2 regions of the Streptomyces showdoensis genome follow, and region 1 is predicted to be linked to the other one. Evidence: riboswitches for the same ligand, from Rfam matches in the RefSeq annotation. Region 1 holds a riboswitch; the other holds the start of a gene.

Evidence for each region. Region 1 has a riboswitch for ZMP and ZTP ahead of ABD981_RS15885 (serine hydroxymethyltransferase). Riboswitches for the same ligand answer to the same signal wherever they lie in the genome.
Region 2: another riboswitch for ZMP and ZTP. It lies ahead of ABD981_RS01260 (bifunctional 5,10-methylenetetrahydrofolate dehydrogenase/5,10-methenyltetrahydrofolate cyclohydrolase); the one in region 1 lies ahead of ABD981_RS15885 (serine hydroxymethyltransferase).

What each region holds. Positions count from the first base shown of each region.
Region 1 covers NZ_BAAAXG010000026.1:732,514-740,851, forward strand. Annotated here, with positions in the region: gene ABD981_RS15875 (2'-5' RNA ligase family protein) at 1-491, opposite strand, end outside; gene trpS (tryptophan--tRNA ligase) at 587-1,600, opposite strand; gene ABD981_RS15885 (serine hydroxymethyltransferase) at 1,744-3,051, opposite strand; ZMP/ZTP riboswitch at 3,120-3,208, opposite strand; gene rocD (ornithine--oxo-acid transaminase) at 3,314-4,519, shown strand; gene ABD981_RS15895 (polysaccharide deacetylase family protein) at 4,673-5,368, shown strand; gene ABD981_RS15900 (glutathionylspermidine synthase family protein) at 5,379-6,569, opposite strand; gene ABD981_RS15905 (hypothetical protein) at 6,577-6,867, opposite strand; gene ABD981_RS15910 (DMT family protein) at 6,979-7,815, shown strand; gene pdxR (MocR-like pyridoxine biosynthesis transcription factor PdxR) at 7,936-8,338, opposite strand, start outside.
Region 2 covers NZ_BAAAXG010000002.1:274,814-283,151, forward strand. Annotated here, with positions in the region: gene ABD981_RS01240 (mechanosensitive ion channel family protein) at 1-347, shown strand, start outside; partial or broken gene ABD981_RS01245 (hemerythrin domain-containing protein) at 574-801, shown strand; gene exaC (acetaldehyde dehydrogenase ExaC) at 1,007-2,530, opposite strand; gene ABD981_RS01255 (GAF domain-containing protein) at 2,578-3,816, opposite strand; ZMP/ZTP riboswitch at 4,131-4,233, shown strand; gene ABD981_RS01260 (bifunctional 5,10-methylenetetrahydrofolate dehydrogenase/5,10-methenyltetrahydrofolate cyclohydrolase) at 4,262-5,116, shown strand; gene ABD981_RS01265 (hypothetical protein) at 5,304-6,089, shown strand; gene ABD981_RS01270 (SWIM zinc finger family protein) at 6,070-7,452, opposite strand; gene ABD981_RS01275 (DEAD/DEAH box helicase) at 7,449-8,338, opposite strand, start outside.

The sequences.
Region 1 (8,338 bases):
CACACCCCGTCCGCGCCCTGCTCGTACAGCGCGAAGGAGCGGCAGATCCAGTCCGCCTCGTAGCCGGAGAGCTCCTCGAACGCCCGGTCCATCCCCTCCTCGGAGATGCCGTGGGCGACGGTGACGTGCGGGTGGTACGGGAACTGCAGCTCGCGCGGGACCGGGCCGGTCTCGTCGCGGACCAGCTCCTGGAGCCGGTCGCAGCCGGACGCGCCCTCGACCAGCTTGACGAAGACGACCGGGGAGAGCGGCCGGAACGTGCCGGTGCCCTCCAGCCGCATCGCGAAGGGCTCGCTGGTGGCCGCGATCCCGGCGAGGTGCGCCGCGATCTCCGGCAGCCGCTCCGCGGCCACCTCGGTCGGCGGGAGCAGGGTGACGTGGGTCGGGATGCCGTGCGCGGCGGCATCCCCGAAGCCCGCGCGCAGCTCCTGGAGGCGGCTGCCGTGAGGCTCCGGGACCGCGATCGAAACGCCGAGCGTTACGGTCCCCACGTCGTTCTCCTCCGTCGTCCGTCGAGAAATGTGCACGAGTGGTGCAGGCGCCCAGTGTGCGGCCTGCACCACCCTCGTGGCCAGGGCCCTTCGGCTCAGTGCTTCGCGGGCAGGAAGCCCATCCGGTCGTAGGCCTGCGCCAGCGTCTCCGCGGCGACCGCGCGGGCCTTCTCCGCGCCCTTGGCCAGGACCGAGTCCAGCGTCTCCGGGTCGTCCAGGTATTCCTGCGTCCGGGTCCGGAACGGCGTGACGAAGTCCACCATGACCTCGGCCAGGTCGGTCTTCAGCGCGCCGTACATCTTGCCCTCGTAGCTCTTCTCCAGGTCGGCGACCGACGTGTCGGTGAGCACGGACATGATGGTGAGCAGGTTGGAGACGCCGGCCTTGTTCTCCGGGTCGAAGCGGATCACCGTGTCGGTGTCCGTGACGGCGCTCTTGACCTTCTTCGCCGTCGTCTTCGGGTCGTCGAGCAGGTTGATCAGACCCTTGGGGGTCGACGCCGACTTGCTCATCTTGATCGCCGGGTCCTGCAGGTCGTAGATCTTCGCCGTCTCCTTGAGGATGTACGGAGCCGGGATCGTGAAGGTCTCGCCGAAGCGCCCGTTGAAGCGCTCCGCGAGGTCGCGGGTCAGCTCGATGTGCTGGCGCTGGTCCTCGCCGACCGGGACCTGGTGGGCCTGGTAGAGCAGGATGTCCGCGACCTGGAGGATCGGGTACGTGAAGAGGCCGACGCTCGCGTTGCCCGCGCCCTGCTTGGCGGACTTGTCCTTGAACTGCGTCATGCGGGAGGCCTCGCCGAAGCCGGTGAGGCAGTTCATCAGCCAGGCGAGCTGGGCGTGCTCGGGCACGTGGCTCTGGACGAAGAGGGTGCAGCGCTCCGGGTCGAGGCCCGCGGCGAGCAGCTGGGCCGCGGCGAGCCGGGTGTTGGCGCGCAGCGCGGCGGGGTCCTGCGGGACCGTGATCGCGTGCAGGTCCACCACCATGTAGAAGGCGTCGTGGGACTCCTGCAGGGCGACCCACTGGCGCACGGCGCCGAGGTAGTTGCCGAGGTGGAACGAGCCGGCGGTGGGCTGGATTCCGGAGAGCACACGAGGACTGTCAGAGGCCATGCCCATCATTCTCTCAGGTGCGGAAGGCGATCCCCGACTGCCCTCGCTGCCGGGGTTCGTGGGCGGTGAGAGGTGGGACACAGCGGAGCGCGCCCGGGGTGGTGCGCCGCGCTCCGGGGCGGAGGCGGCGCACCCCCGGCGGGTCAGACCGGCAGGCCCGGGGCCGGGTACGCGGCCATCAGCTCGGCGACCTCGGCGCGGACCGCCGCCAGGGCGTCCTCGTCGCCCTTGCCCGCCGCGGCCACGCCCCGGTCGATCCACTCCGCGACCAGCGGCATGTGCGTGACGTCCAGGCCGCGGGAGGTGAGGGACGGCGTGCCGATGCGGACGCCGGAGGGGTCGAAGGGCTTCCGGGTGTCGTACGGGACCGTGTTGTAGTTCACGACGATCCCGGCCCGGTCGAGGGCCTTCGCGGCGATCTTGCCCGGGACCTCCTTGGGGGTCAGGTCCATCAGGATCAGGTGGTTGTCCGTGCCGCCCGAGACCAGGTCGAAGCCGCGGGCCAGCAGCGCCTCGGCGAGCGCCTTGGCGTTGGCGACGACCGCGTGCGCGTAGCTGCGGAAGGACGGCTGCGCCGCCTCGCGCAGGGCCACGGCGATGGCGGCGGTGGTCTGGTTGTGCGGGCCTCCCTGGAGGCCGGGGAAGACCGCCTTGTCGAGGGCCTTGGCGTGCTCCTCGCGGGACATCAGCATCGCGCCGCGCGGGCCGCGCAGGGTCTTGTGGGTGGTCGTGGAGATCACGTCGACGTGCGGCACCGGGGACGGGTGGGCGCCGCCCGCGATCAGGCCCGCGATGTGGGCCACGTCGGCGACCAGCACCGCGCCGGCCTCCCGGGCGATCTCGCCGAAGGCCGCGAAGTCGATCGTGCGGGGCAGCGCGGTGCCGCCGCAGAAGATCACCTTCGGGCGCTCCTCGAGGGCGAGCTCCCGTACCTGGTCGAAGTCGATCAGCCCGTCCTCGTGGCGCACGCCGTACTGCACGCCCCGGAACCAGGTGCCCGTCGCCGAGACGCCCCAGCCGTGGGTGAGGTGGCCGCCCATCGGCAGGGCCATGCCCATCACCGTGTCGCCGGGCTGCGCGAAGGCGAGGTAGACGGCGAGGTTGGCCGGGGAGCCGGAGTAGGGCTGGACGTTGGCGTGGTCCACGCCGAACAGGGCCTTGGCCCGCTCGACGGCCAGGGTCTCGACCTGGTCGATGTTCTGCTGGCCCTCGTAGTAGCGGCGGCCGGGGTAGCCCTCGCTGTACTTGTTCTGCAGCACCGTGCCGGAGGCTTCGAGGACCGCGGCGGAGACGTAGTTCTCGCTCGGGATCAGCCGCAGCGTCTCGGCCTGGAGGCGCTCCTCCGCCCCGACGAGGGCGGCGAGCTCGGGGTCGGCGGCGGCGAGGGCGGGGTGCGTGGGGGTGGGGGTGGGGACGGTGGTGCCGTGCGTGGGGTGCGCGGGGGTCGTCATGGCGTCGCTCCGGGTTTCGGCGGGACGGTCCCGGGACGCCTCGGCGCCACACGGGACCCGGTCGGTTCCCGTGATGCCCAGGCGGGCGGCACCTCGTGTGGTCTGCCGCGCGGCTCCCCCGGGGTCGCTTCCCCGTACGCCAGTCGCCGTGCGTGTTTCCAGCCTAGCGGGCGCGCCGTCACGCAGGTTTCTCCGTCCGGCATCCGAGCGACGATAAGAAAAGGGGACACCAGCCCCTGGCCGCAGGACGATCGGAGATCCCGTGTCGAGAACGCAAGACGAGATCACTGCCGCGGACGCGCACAGCGCCCACAACTACCACCCCCTGCCCGTGGTCGTCGCCACCGCCGAAGGGGCGTGGGTGACCGACGTCGAGGGGCGCCGCTACCTCGACATGCTCGCCGGGTACTCGGCGCTCAACTTCGGGCACCGCAACCCGCGCCTCCTGGAGGCGGCGCGGGCGCAGCTGGAGCGGGTGACGCTGACCTCGCGGGCCTTCCACCACGACCGGTTCGCCGAGTTCTGCACGCGCCTGGCCGAGCTGTGCGGCAAGGAGGCGGTGCTGCCGATGAACACCGGCGCCGAGGCGGTCGAGACGGCGGTGAAGACGGCCCGGAAGTGGGGGTACGAGGTGAAGGGCGTGCCGGACGGGCACGCGAAGATCGTGGTGGCGGCGAACAACTTCCACGGCCGGACCACGACGATCGTCAGCTTCTCCACGGACCACGAGGCGCGGGACCACTTCGGTCCGTACACGCCGGGGTTCGAGATCGTTCCGTACGGCGACCTCACCGCGCTGGAGGCGGCGGTCACGGAGAACACGGTGGCCGTCCTGATGGAGCCGATCCAGGGCGAGGCGGGGGTGCTCGTGCCGCCGGCCGGCTATCTGCGCGGGGTGCGGGAGCTGACGGCCCGGCGGAACGTGCTGTTCATGGCCGACGAGATCCAGTCCGGTCTGGGGCGTACGGGGCGGACCTTCGCCTGCGAGCACGAGGGCGTCGTGCCCGACGTCTACATCCTGGGCAAGGCGCTCGGGGGCGGCGTGGTGCCGGTCTCGGCGGTGGTCGCGGACCGGGACGTGCTGGGGGTGTTCCGGCCCGGTGAGCACGGGTCGACCTTCGGCGGCAACCCGCTGGCCTGCGCGGTGGCCCTGGAGGTGATCGCGATGCTGCGCACCGGCGAGTACCAGCAGCGGGCGACCGAGCTCGGCGAGCACCTGCACGCGGAGCTGGGGCTGCTCGTGGGCGGCGGGGCGGTGGAGTCGGTGCGCGGGCGCGGGCTGTGGGCCGGGGTCGACATCGTTCCGGAGAAGGGGACGGGGCGGGAGATCTCGGAGCGGTTGATGGAGCGGGGGGTGCTGGTGAAGGACACCCACGGGTCGACGATCCGGATCGCGCCGCCGCTGGTGATCGGAAAGGAGGATCTGGACTGGGGGCTGGAGCAGTTGCGGGGGGTGCTGGCGGAGTGACGGCGCGGCGGTAGGTCCGCCGGGGGCCCGGGCCGGGGGCCGGGGGCCGGGGCCGGGGCCGGGGCCGGGGCCGGGGCCGGGGCCGGGGGCCGTCGGCGAACGGGTCAAGTCGGGCCATTGACACGGTAGTTGGTCTAGGCCAATGATTCCGCCATGTCTAGACCACGCTTGCGCCGCGCCCTGCGCGGTGCGCTCGCCGCGCTCGTCCCCGTCGCGCTGCTCGGCGGCCTGAGCGGGCCCGCCCAGGCCGCCCCGGTCGCGGCCTGGCCCGAGCCCGTCCCGGTCGTCTCCCACGTGGAGACCGGCGACCCGGTCGTCTTCATCACCATCGACGACGGCTGGTACCACGACCCCGCCGCCGCGAAGCTGCTGCTCGACCGGCGGGTGCCCGCCTCGCTCTTCCTGCTGCCGGGCGCGTACTCGTACGACTCCGGCTACTTCCACACCCTGCTGAACCAGGGGCGCTCGCGCGTCGAGAACCACACCGTGAACCACCCCGACCTCACCTCCCTGGACGCCGCCGGGCAGAAGGCGGAGGTGTGCGGGGCGCGCGATCAGCACCTCGCGCAGTTCGGCGACGGGCCGCGGCTGCTGCGCCCGCCGTACGGGGCGTACGACGCCACCACCCGGACCGCGGCCCGCGCCTGCGGGGCGAAGGCCGTGGTGACGTGGACGTACGACCTGACCACCTGGGGGCAGTGGACCCCGCCCACGCCGCGGCTGAAGGCCGGCGACATCATCCTGCTGCACTTCAACGAGACGCTGGAGCAGGACCTGAAGCGGGCCCTGGACCTCGCCGACGCGGCCGGGCTGAAGCCGGCGCCGCTGCGGGAGTACGTGCCCGAGTAGGGCGGGGCCCTCAGAGGATGACGTGGGGGAGGAAGCGGGCGTACCCGTCGGTGATCGGGCCCGCCGACTCCCTGATGCCCAGGCCCGCCGCCTCGTCGCCGACCGTCCACGCGCCGAGCACCACCCGGTTGCCGTCGAAGTCCGGCAGCGGGGCCAGCTCCTGGTAGCAGCAGGGCTCGTCCCGTACGACGGGCGCCTCGCCCGGCTGGTGGAGCGTGACGCCGTCGCCCTCGCGGCCGAGCAGCGGCTTGGCCGCGTAGCCGGGGCCGGTGGCGGCGGCGAGTTCACGCGGTCCGTCGAGGTGGGCGGCCAGCAGGTTCGGGTGGCCGGGGTGGAGCTCCCAGAGGATCGCCAGGAGCGCCTTGTTGGAGAGCAGCATCTTCCACGCCGGCTCGATCCAGCAGGTGGTGCCGGTGCCGCCGCCGTTGTCGAGGGTGTCGAGGACGTGCGGGCCGAACCGGTCCGTGGTCAGCCACTCCCACGGGTAGAGCTTGAAGCAGGCGCGGATGAAGCGGAGCCGGTCGTCGACGAAGCGGCCCGAGATCCGGTCCCAGCCGATCCGCTCGACGGAGAGCGCCGCGGTGTCGAGGCCCGCCTGCTGGGCGGTCTCGCGCAGGTACGCGACCGTCATCAGGTCCTCGCCGAGCTCGTCACCCTCGGAGTGGACGAAGTGCACCGGGCTGCCGGGCGGGAGGAGAGGGGCCTGCCTCCTCCACGCGTCGACCAGGCGCTCGTGCAGCGAGTTCCACTGGTCGGCGCCGGGGAAGCGCTCCTCCATCCAGAACCACTGCGGGCTCGCCGCCTCCACCAGGGAGGTCGGGGTGTCCGCGTTGTACTCCAGCATCTTCGCCGGGCCCGTGCCGTCGTAGCGCAGGTCGAACCGGCCGTAGAGGGTGGGGAGTTCGTCCCGGCGGCGCCAGGACTCGGCGACCAGCGCGGCGAGCCGGGGGTCGGTGATGCCGAGCTCGGCGAACCGGTCCTTCTCGACGATGTGCGCCGCCGCGGCCAGGCACATCGCGTGCAGCTCCTCGACGACCTCCTCCAGGGCCTCCACCTCGGGCAGGCTGAAGGAGTAGTAGGCGCTCTCGTCCCAGTACGGGCGGAGGGAGTCGTCCGGGTAGCGGGTCAGGGGGTAGATCAGGCCCTGCTCCTCGACCGTCCGCTGCCAGTCGGGGCGGGGCTCGATGCTGTGGCGCTCCATGCGGGGATCAGCCGCCGCCGGAGCCGGAGTGGTGGCCGCCGAAGCCGCCCGAGTCCACGGCCGCCTTGTCGAAGCTGCCGCCGCTCACCTTGCCGCTGCTGACCGAGCCGCCGTAGTAGTAGCGGCCGCTGGAGCTGGAGCCGCTGCCGCTGCCGGATTCGCACGTGTAGTCCGGCAGCTCCTTGTACGTCACCGGGTCGATGCAGCGGCGGTCGGGTTCCGAGCCGCACGCCGTCAGAGTCGCCGCGAGCACGCTCACTCCGCCGAGTACCACCGTGCCCGACCTCAGCCTGCGCATGTCCCGTCCTCCCCTGCTCTCCCCTGTGCCTGTCGCGACCGCACAGTGTAGGCCCGGCATGCGCGGCCGTCGGATGCCCGTCGCACTAGAGTCCCTTTCGTGCTTCTTGGGATGGTGTGTGCGCTCGGGTCCGCCTTCTGTTTCGGGGCCGCGTCGGTGCTGCAGGCGCTCGGCGCCCGGGCCGCCGAGCCCGGCACGGGCGGCGGGGTCGACGTGGCACTGCTGTGGCGGGCGCTGCGGCAGTGGCGGTACGTGGCCGGGCTCGGCATGGACGGGATCGGCTTCGTCCTCCAGGTCGTCGCCCTGCGCACGCTGCCGATCTACGCGGTGGGCGCCTCGCTCGCGGCCAGCCTCGCGGTGACGGCGGTGATCGCCTCGCGGGTGCTCGAGGTGCGGCTCAGCCGGATCGAGTGGGCGGCCGTCGGCGTGGTCTGCCTCGGGCTCGCGATGCTGGCGCTCGCGGCCGGGCGGGAGGGCCACGAGGGCACCGGCTCGGCGGCGCTGCAGTGGGGGCTGCTCGTGGCGGCCTTCGCCGTCCTGGCGGTCGGCGCGGCGGCGGGGCGGCTGCCGGAGCGGCCGCGCGCCCTGACGCTGGGCCTCGCGGCCGGTTTCGGCTTCGGGGTGGTGGAGGTCGCGGTGCGGCTGATCGACTCGGTCGACTTCACGAACCCGGCGCTGTACGCGCTGCTGGTCGGGGGCGGGGCGGCGTTCCTGCTGCTGACCTCGGCGCTGCACCGGGGCTCGGTCACCACCGCGACGGCGGGGCTCGTGCTGGGCGAGACGATCGGGCCGGCGGTGGTGGGGGTGGCGTGGCTCGGGGACGAGACGCGCGAGGGCCTCGGCTGGCTCGCCCTCCTCGGCTTCGCCGTCGCGATCGCCGGCTCCCTCGCCCTCGCCCGCTTCGGCGAGGCCCCGACCACCGCACCACGACCGGAGGCGGCGGGCTGACGCGCGAGGAGCTCGGCGCCCCCTGGGCCCTGTCCGGAAAGCAGGGCCGGGCGGGACTTTCCGGACACGACCTGGGTCGTGCCCTTCGGATCAGGCCGGGCCCGCTCCGAAAGGCACGGCCTACGGCAGCACCCTGCACAAGGCCTCCAGGGCGCTCGGCCAGCCGCTGTCGGTCGGGGTGCCGTAGCCCACGATCAGCGCGTCCGCCGCCGGGGGCGTGTCCGGGTGGCGGAAGCGGTCGATGCCCTGGAGGGCCAGGCCCTGGAAGGCGGCCGCACGGGCGACCGAGGCCTCGGAGCCCGGAGGGAGTTCGAGGACCGCGTGGAGCCCGGCCGCGATCCCGCTGATCCGGGTCCCGGGCGAGCACGCGGCCACCGCCGCCACGAGCTGGTCGCGGCGCCGCCGGTAGCGCAGCCGCATCGCCCGCACGTGCCGGTCGTACGCCCCCGAGCCCAGGAACTCCGCGAAGGTCAGCTGGTCCGTCACGCTCGACACCCAGTCGACCGCCCCCTTCGCCTCCGTC
Region 2 (8,338 bases), on a different contig from region 1:
TCGCGCTCGTCCGGGCGCACCTCCGGGAGTTCCTCACCACGTGCGACACCTGGGACGGGCGAGGCTGGGACCTCGCCGTCACCGACACCTCACCGACCGGCATCACGATGCGGGCGATCGTGACCGCCAAGGACGCCGACGACCTGTGGACGACCCGTTGTGCCGTACGGGAGGAGCTCGTCGGCTGGCTCGTGCGGGAGCATCCGGGCGCCCTCCCCAAGGTCGTCACCGCTCCCGCGGCGGACGCCTTCGACCGACCGTGGGAGAACGCCCGGGCGCCGCGGCAGCGACGCCCCCGTCAGCCTGCCCGGAACCCCACCCGGCCGGGGGACGCGCCTTCGGACTGAAGGCCGACCTCAACGGGGCGTCGCCCCTCCGTGGCCGACCCCGCGGTGATTGCGCCGCCCATGGAGGGGCAGCCGGGGATTTCAGACGCGTTCCGACCGTGTTCGCATGAGCGAGGAGGACGACGGTGAACACCCGTACGGCAGAACAGGAAGACTTCGTGGCGGCCATCCTCGAGGATCACCGCACCATGGAGGACCTTCCGGCGCATGCGCAGCGTCGAGGCAGGTGGAGGACGTCGGGTCCGAGGAGTGGGACAGCCGCCTGGAGGAACTGGTGAAGGCGGTCGATCACCACCTGGACGAGGAAGAGCGGACGATCCTCAACGGTGCCAGGGAGAGCGTCCCCGACGAGCGCCGGGCCGAGCTGGGCAGGGCGTTCCTGGAAGAGCGCGCGAAGCGACTGGCCTCGGACTGCGGCAGCCTGGAGAACGTGCGCGCGATCGTCCACGGATGACGGCGCTCCCGAAGCCGGGGCGGTGCGGGCGCGGGGCCCGCGTGGCCCTGTCGATCAGCGCCTGCGGTTCGCGCGTTCTCACCGTGCCCGAGCCGGCGCAGCGAGGACAGCCGTTTCGGCGCCGCCTCCCTCATGGGAGGGGACGTGCACTCCAAGAGGGCGCCTGCCCCGGGAAACCCCGGGGCAGGCGCCCTCTTCCGTGCCTCTAGAAGAAGCCGAGCTTCTTCGGCGAGTACGACACGAGAAGATTCTTGGTCTGCTGGTAGTGGTCCAGCATCATCTTGTGGGTCTCGCGGCCCACGCCGGACTGCTTGTAGCCGCCGAAGGCCGCGTGCGCCGGGTACGCGTGGTAGCAGTTGGTCCAGACGCGGCCCGCCTGGATGGCGCGGCCCGCGCGGTAGGCGGTGGTGGTGTCGCGGGTCCAGACGCCGGCGCCGAGGCCGTACAGGGTGTCGTTGGCCGTGCGGACGGCGTCGTCGAAGTCGGTGAAGGACGTGACGGCGACGACCGGGCCGAAGATCTCCTCCTGGAAGACCCGCATCCGGTTGTCGCCCTCGAAGATGGTCGGCTGCACGTAGTAGCCGCCCGCCAGCTCGCCGTCGTACTCGATCCGCTGACCGCCCGTCAGGATCTTCGCGCCCTCCTGCTGGCCGATCTCCAGGTACGAGAGGATCTTCCCCAGCTGGTCGTCGGAGGCCTGCGCGCCGATCATGGTGGCCGTGTCGAGGGGGTGGCCCGGGAGGATCAGCTCCGTGCGGGCGATCGCCGCCTCCAGGAACTCGCGGTAGTGACCGCCCTGGATCAGCGCCCGTGAGGGACAGGTGCACACCTCGCCCTGGTTGAGGGCGAACATGGTGAAGCCCTCCAGCGCCTTGTCGCGGAAGTCGTCGTCCGCCGCCCACACGTCGTCGAAGAAGATGTTCGGCGACTTGCCGCCCAGCTCCAGGGTGACCGGCTTCAGGTTCTCCGCGGCGTACTGCATGATCAGCCGGCCCGTCGACGTCTCGCCGGTGAAGGCGATCTTCGCGATCCGGGGCGAGGACGCCAGCGGCTTGCCCGCCTCCTCGCCGAAGCCGTTGACGATGTTCACCACGCCCGGCGGCAGCAGGTCGGCGACCAGGCTCAGCCAGTAGTGGACCGAGACCGGCGTCTGCTCGGCCGGCTTGAGGACGACCGCGTTGCCCGCCGCGAGCGCGGGGGCCAGCTTCCACACCGCCATGAGGATCGGGAAGTTCCACGGGATGATCTGGGCGACCACCCCCAGCGGCTCGTGGTAGTGGTACGCCACGGTGTCCTCGTCGATCTCGCTCAGCGAGCCCTCCTGGGCCCGCAGCGCGCCCGCGAAGTAGCGGAAGTGGTCGATGGCCAGGGGGATGTCGGCGGCCAGGGTCTCGCGGACCGGCTTGCCGTTCTCCCAGCTCTCGGCGACCGCCAGCGCCTCCAGGTTCGCCTCCATCCGGTCCGCGATCCGCAGCAGGACCTGGGCCCGCTCCGCCGGCGCCGTGCGGCCCCAGCCCGGCGCCGCCGCGTGCGCCGCGTCCAGTGCCCGCTCCACGTCCTCGGCCGTGCCGCGGGCCACCTCCGTGAACGCCCGGCCGTCGACCGGGCTCGGGTTCTCGAAGTACCGCCCGCGCGCCGGGGCGACGTACTCACCGCCGATCCAGTGGTCGTAGCGGGGCGCGTACGACATGATCGAACCCTCGGTGCCGGGTGCGGCGTAACGGGTCATGGGCATGGCCTCCTCGTACCGCGCCGGCCGTCCCTGGCCGGCTGTGCTCAGCGGCGAGTCTGCGCGGTCCGACGTTGCAACCCCGTTGCACCCGAAGCCAGTTCGGCGTCCAGCGCGCTGAGCCGTGCCCGTACGGCCGGGGCCTGCGCCGCCGGTACGGCCGAGGCGAGCGCCCGCCACACCGCCAGGTCGTCCTCGCCCCACGCGCTGTACGCCCAGTCGGCCAGCAGCCCCGGATCGGCCCGGTCCACCAGCGCGGCCCGCAGCCGCCCGGCCAGCCGCTCCCGGAGACGTACCACCGCCGGCGCCCGCGAGCCCGGCAGCAGCGGCCCCGCGTACTCGCCGAGCGCCGTCGCCACCGCACCCGAGGCGAGCCGCCGGTCCACCGTCAGGAAGTCCGCGTCGACCTCCCCGGCCAGCCGGTACGGGCGCGAGGCGAGCAGCTCCGCTCCGAGCAGCCCCCGCAGCCGGGACATCTCCGCCCGCAGCGTCACCGGGGTCACCGACTCGTCCTCGTAGAGCAGGGTCAGCAGCTCGTCACCGCCCACGCCCTCCGGCCGGTGCGCCAGGACCACCAGGATCTCGCTGTGCCGACGGCTCAGCCGCAGCCGCCGCCCCGCCAGCTGCAGCAGCGCCTCGTCCCGGCCCAGCGCCGAGAGCCGCGGGCGGGCGGCGGCCGGGGCCGGGGAGAGCAGCGCCAGCTGCGACTCCGCCGCCCGCGCCACCGCTTGCACGAACGCCAGGCTGTGCGGGTGCGCGAGCCCGTCCCCGCCCGTGATGTCGACCGCGCCGAGCAGCCGCCCGCTGCGCGGGTCGTGCACCGGCGCCGCCGCGCAGGTCCACGCCTGCGCCGGGCGCTGGAAGTGCTCGGCGGCGCACACCTGCACCGGCCGGTCCACGGCGAGCGCGGTGCCCGGGGCGTTCGTGCCCGCCGCCGTCTCCGACCAGCGGGCCCCGGGCACGAAGTTCATCCGGCGCGCGCTGCGGAGCGTCCCCGGGTGGCCCTCCACCCACAGCATCCGCCCCGCCGCGTCGCAGACCGCGATCAGATGCTCGCCGTCCCGCGCGTACGCCCCCATCAGCTCCCGGATCACCGGCATCGCCGCCGCCAACGGGTGCTCCTCCCGGTGCCCCGCCAGCTCCTCCTCGTCGAGCTCGACCCGCGCCGCGCCGTCCGGACTCACCCGCGCCCGCACCGAGCGCCGCCAGGACTCGGCGACCAGCGCCCGCACCGGAGGGACGCCGAGCGGACCCCCGGCCGTGAACGCCTCGTGCGCCCGGCGCACCGCACCGGACCCGCCCGTCGCACACCCCCCGGCCGCCCCGCCCGCCCCGGACCCGCCCGCCCCGGCCGCCTCGGCCGTCCTGTCCGCCCCGTCGGTCCCGTCGGTCCCGTCCGTCGTGCTCGTCGTGCTCGCGGTGCTCGTCGTACCGGTCCGCGCAACGCTCAACTCGGCCTCCCCGGCGAGGTCGTCCGCCTCGTGGACGCCATCGTCGTGCGCGCGGGGGGCGCCGACAAGCGTCCGGGCGGCCTCGCATATGCCCCCTGTCCTGTATGCCCCCTGTCCGGTACCCGTCACGAGGACCGTCACGTACAGTGGTTCCGGGCCGTGACTGGCGCTTGAGGTGGATCACCACCGGGGAGCGGCCCGGCGGACGCGCCCCGCGCGTCCGTGTCGCGGTCGCGCGCCTGGGCATCCACCGGTCATCGTCGACGCCCAGGAGTGGCCCATGTCCACCAGCACCGCCCGCCTCATGGACGGCACCGCGCTCGCTCGCCGCACGGTCGAGGAGACCGCCGCCCGCGCCGCCGAGATCACCCGCCGCACCGGCACCACCCCCTGTCTGGCGACCGTCCTCGTCGGCGCCGACCCGGCCTCCGTCACGTACGTGAAGATGAAGCAGAACCGCTGCGCGAAGGCCGGAATCCGCTCCCAGCACGTCGAGCTGCCCGCCTCCACGACCACCGAGGAGCTCGTCGCGGCGATCACCGCGCTCTCCGAGGACCCCGAGGTCCACGGCATCCTGCTCCAGCACCCGGTCGGCCCGCACATCGACGAGCGCGCCGCGTTCGAGGCCATCGCCCCGGAGAAGGACGTCGACGGCGTCACCATGGCCTCCTTCGCCGCCATGGGCTTCGGCCTGCCCGGCTTCGTCTCCTGCACCCCCGGCGGCATCATGCGGCTGCTCGACGCGTACGACGTCGAGCTCAGCGGCAAGCGGGCCGTGGTCGTCGGCCGCAGCGCGATCCTCGGCAAGCCGGCCGGTCTGCTGCTCCTCGGCCGCGACGCCACCGTCACCTACTGCCACTCCCGCACCACCGACCTCTCCGCCGCCGTCCGCGAGGCCGACATCCTCGTCGCCGCCGTCGGCAAGCCCCACTTCATCAAGGGCGAGGACATCAAGCCGGGCGCCGTCGTGATCGACGCCGGCTACAACCCGGGCAACGTCGGCGACGTCGACTTCGCGAGCGCCGCCGAGCGGGCCTCCCTCATCACCCCCGTCCCCGGCGGCGTCGGCCCCATGACGATCGCCGTCCTGCTCGCCCAGACCGTCGAGGGGGCCGAGCGCCAGCTCGGGCTGTGACCCGGTCACGGCCCTGGCCGCCCACCGGGGACGCCGGTCCGGTACGTCCCTTCCTGACCGGTCCGTGCTCACCCCGCGGTGATCAGGGTCTCGCCCCAGCAGCGGGATTGTCACGGTTCTGTACGAGCGGCGCCCAAGTCGCGGATATCGCTCGCCACATGGGCGACGCCGGGTGAACCTGTTCCCTATGCTCCACCCGCCGACGGCATCCCCGTCCCGCGGCGCCCGGCCCCCTCGACGGCCGGGCGCCGTCGCCCTGCTCGCCGCGGCGCTCGCCGCGGTCCTGCTCCTCTCGGGCGTCCTCACCGCGCGCGGCGGCACCGACGCCCGTGCCCCGCGCGCCGTGGGCCCCGCGCCCGCCGGGGCCGCCACGGCTCCGCCGCCGGACGCGGGACCCGCCGGAGGGCGGGCCGACACGCCGTACGACACGCCCGGCCAGCACCCCTCTGCCCAGGGCGAGAGCCCCTCGCCCCTGCCGACCCGTACCGCGGACCCGACCAGGACGGCGAAGCCCCGCCACACCCGCAAGGCCACCACGACGCCCACCGCACCCGCCACCACCCCGGCGACCGGCGGCCCGAGCCGGCGCCCCCGGCCCGGCGCGAGCCGCTCGACCGCGCCGGCGGGCACGACGTACGACCGGCTGCGCGTCGGCGACTGCTTCGACATCGACCGCGACGCGCCGGGCACCGTCGTCCACCGCCCCTGCGACAGGCGGCACGACGCCGAGGTCGTGGCCCGGCTGCGGCTCACCGGCAGGTACGCCGACGACGCGGCGGTCCGGGACGCGGCCGCCGACCTGTGCCGCGGGCTGCTCCGCCGCAAGGCGGCGGAACAGCCGCTCGGCACCCGCTGGACCACCTTCGTCCAGTACCCGTACCGCACCAGCTACCTGCTCGGCGAGGACACCGCCGTCTGCAGTCTGGCCGCTCCCTCCGGTACGGGCCGGAAGCTCACCGCTCCGCTGCAGTGACACCGCCCGGCGGCCCCGTCAGGGCGCCGCCACCGCCGCGAGCGCCGCCGCCGGGTCCTGTTCCGCCGGGCCCGCCGGGGTCCAGTGGCCGTGCTCCTTGCGGTACGGCCACCAGCGGCCGTCCTCGCCGAGGCGGAGCTGGGCGTCCGTGCCGGCCACCGTCCAGCGGGTGGCGCCCGCCGGCCGCAGCTCGGGCCGCTCCCCGTCCTCCCAGGCCTCCGCGAGCTGCGCCCGCGCCCGCACCAGCGCCTCGGGGGCCGGCACCCCCCTCCTCCTCCAGGACCGCCAGCGCGGCCACGCCGCCGAACCGCCATGCCCGCACGCCCCGTTCGAGCTCGGCCGGGCCGCGCCCGGACCCCTCGGCGAGCCGCGCCGCGATCCACGACACGGGCGCGCCCGCGGCGAGCCGCACCGCGTCCTGGGACGGCGTCAGCGGAGCGGCGTCGAAGGCCCCGGCGAGCATCCGGTGCGCCCGGGCCGCCGCGTCCGCCGCCAGGAACTCCAGCGCCGCCGGATCGATCCCGGGCTCCGGACCCTGCTCGGTGTCGAGCGACGGCGGCTCACCCGGTACCGCGGGCGGCCCCGGCGGGACGGGCAGCGGCGGCAGGATGCCACCCACCGCGAACGCCTCCTCCGCCGACACGCCCGACGGACGCCGCCCACCCGGCCGGCCGGACGCACCGGCCGCGCCGGACACACCCGAGGCGCCCGGCGCGCCGAGGCCACCGGGCCCGCCCGACCCGCCCGCCCCGGCACCCTCCGCCGCGCCCTCGGCCCCGGCCGCCCGCGCCGCGCTGCGCTCCTGCAGCGCGTCGAGCAGCGCCCGCTCCCCACGCCCCCGCATCAGCAGCAGCACGAACGGATCCTCGTCGAGCAGCCGCGCCACCTGGTAGCACAGCGCCGCCGTGTGCGGGCAGTGGTCCCAGGCCTCGCAGCCGCACCGCGGCTCCAGATCGCCGACGCCCGGCAGCAGTTCGAGCCCGGCCGCCGACGCGTCCTCCACCAGGTGCGGCGGCATCTCGCGGTCGAGCAGGGCCGCGATGTGCCCCGCACTGTCCACCGCCAGGTCGACCAGCCGGTCCCACTCCGCCCCGGACAGCTCCTGGAGCAGCACGTCGCTGCGGTACGCCGTGCCGTCGGGGTCCTGCACCACGGCCGTGATCCGGCCCGGCCGCACCGACACCGCGCCGACCGCGCCGGCCCGCGCGTGTCGCCGCCCCTGCTTGAGCTGCTGCCCGTCGAGCGCCGTGTCCTCCAGCGCCTGCAGCCACGCCCGGCCCCACCAGCTCCGGGCGAACACCGAGCCCCGCACCGGCGGCAGCGGCGCGAAGGTCCGCTCGTCCTCGGTCCCGTACCCGCTCATCGTCCGTCCTCCCCGCGCAGCCGCACCAGCTCCGCCAGCTCCGCGTCGGTCAGTTCCGTCAGTGCCGCCTCGCCGCCGCCGAGCACGGCGTCGGCCAGCTCGCGCTTGCGCTCCAGCATGGCCGCGATCCGGTCCTCGATCGTGCCCTCGGCGATCAGCCGGTGCACCTGCACCGGCTGGGTCTGGCCGATGCGGTACGCGCGGTCGGTGGCCTGCGCCTCCACCGCCGGGTTCCACCAGCGGTCGTAGTGCACGACGTGCCCGGCCCGGGTCAGGTTGAGCCCGGTGCCCGCCGCCTTCAGCGACAGCAGGAAGACCGGCACCTCGCCGGCCTGGAAGCGGGCGACCATCGCCTCCCGCTCGGCGACCGGCGTGCCGCCGTGCAGGAACTGGGTGGGCACGCCGCGCCCGGCCAGGTGCGCCTCGAGGAGCCGGGCCATCTGCACGTACTGCGTGAAGACGAGGACGCTCGCGTCCTCCGCCAGGATCGTGTCGAGCAGCTCGTCGAGCAGCTCCAGCTTCCCCGAGCGGCCCTCCACCCGGGGGCGCTCCTCCTTGAGGTACTGCGCCGGGTGGTTGCAGATCTGCTTGAGGCCGGTGAGCAGCTTGACCACCAGACCGCGCCGCTCCATCCCGTCGGCCTCGGCGATCGCGGCCAGCGTCTCGCGGACGACGGCCTCGTAGAGACCCGCCTGCTCCTTCGTCAGGGCCACCGCACGGTCGGTCTCCGTCTTCGGCGGCAGTTCCGGAGCGATCCCCGGGTCCGACTTGCGGCGCCGCAGCAGGAACGGGCGCACCAGCGCGGAGAGCCGCTCGGCCGCCGCCGGATCGCGACCGCCCTCGACCGCCGAGGCGTAGCGGGCCCGGAACGCGCCGAGCCCGCCGA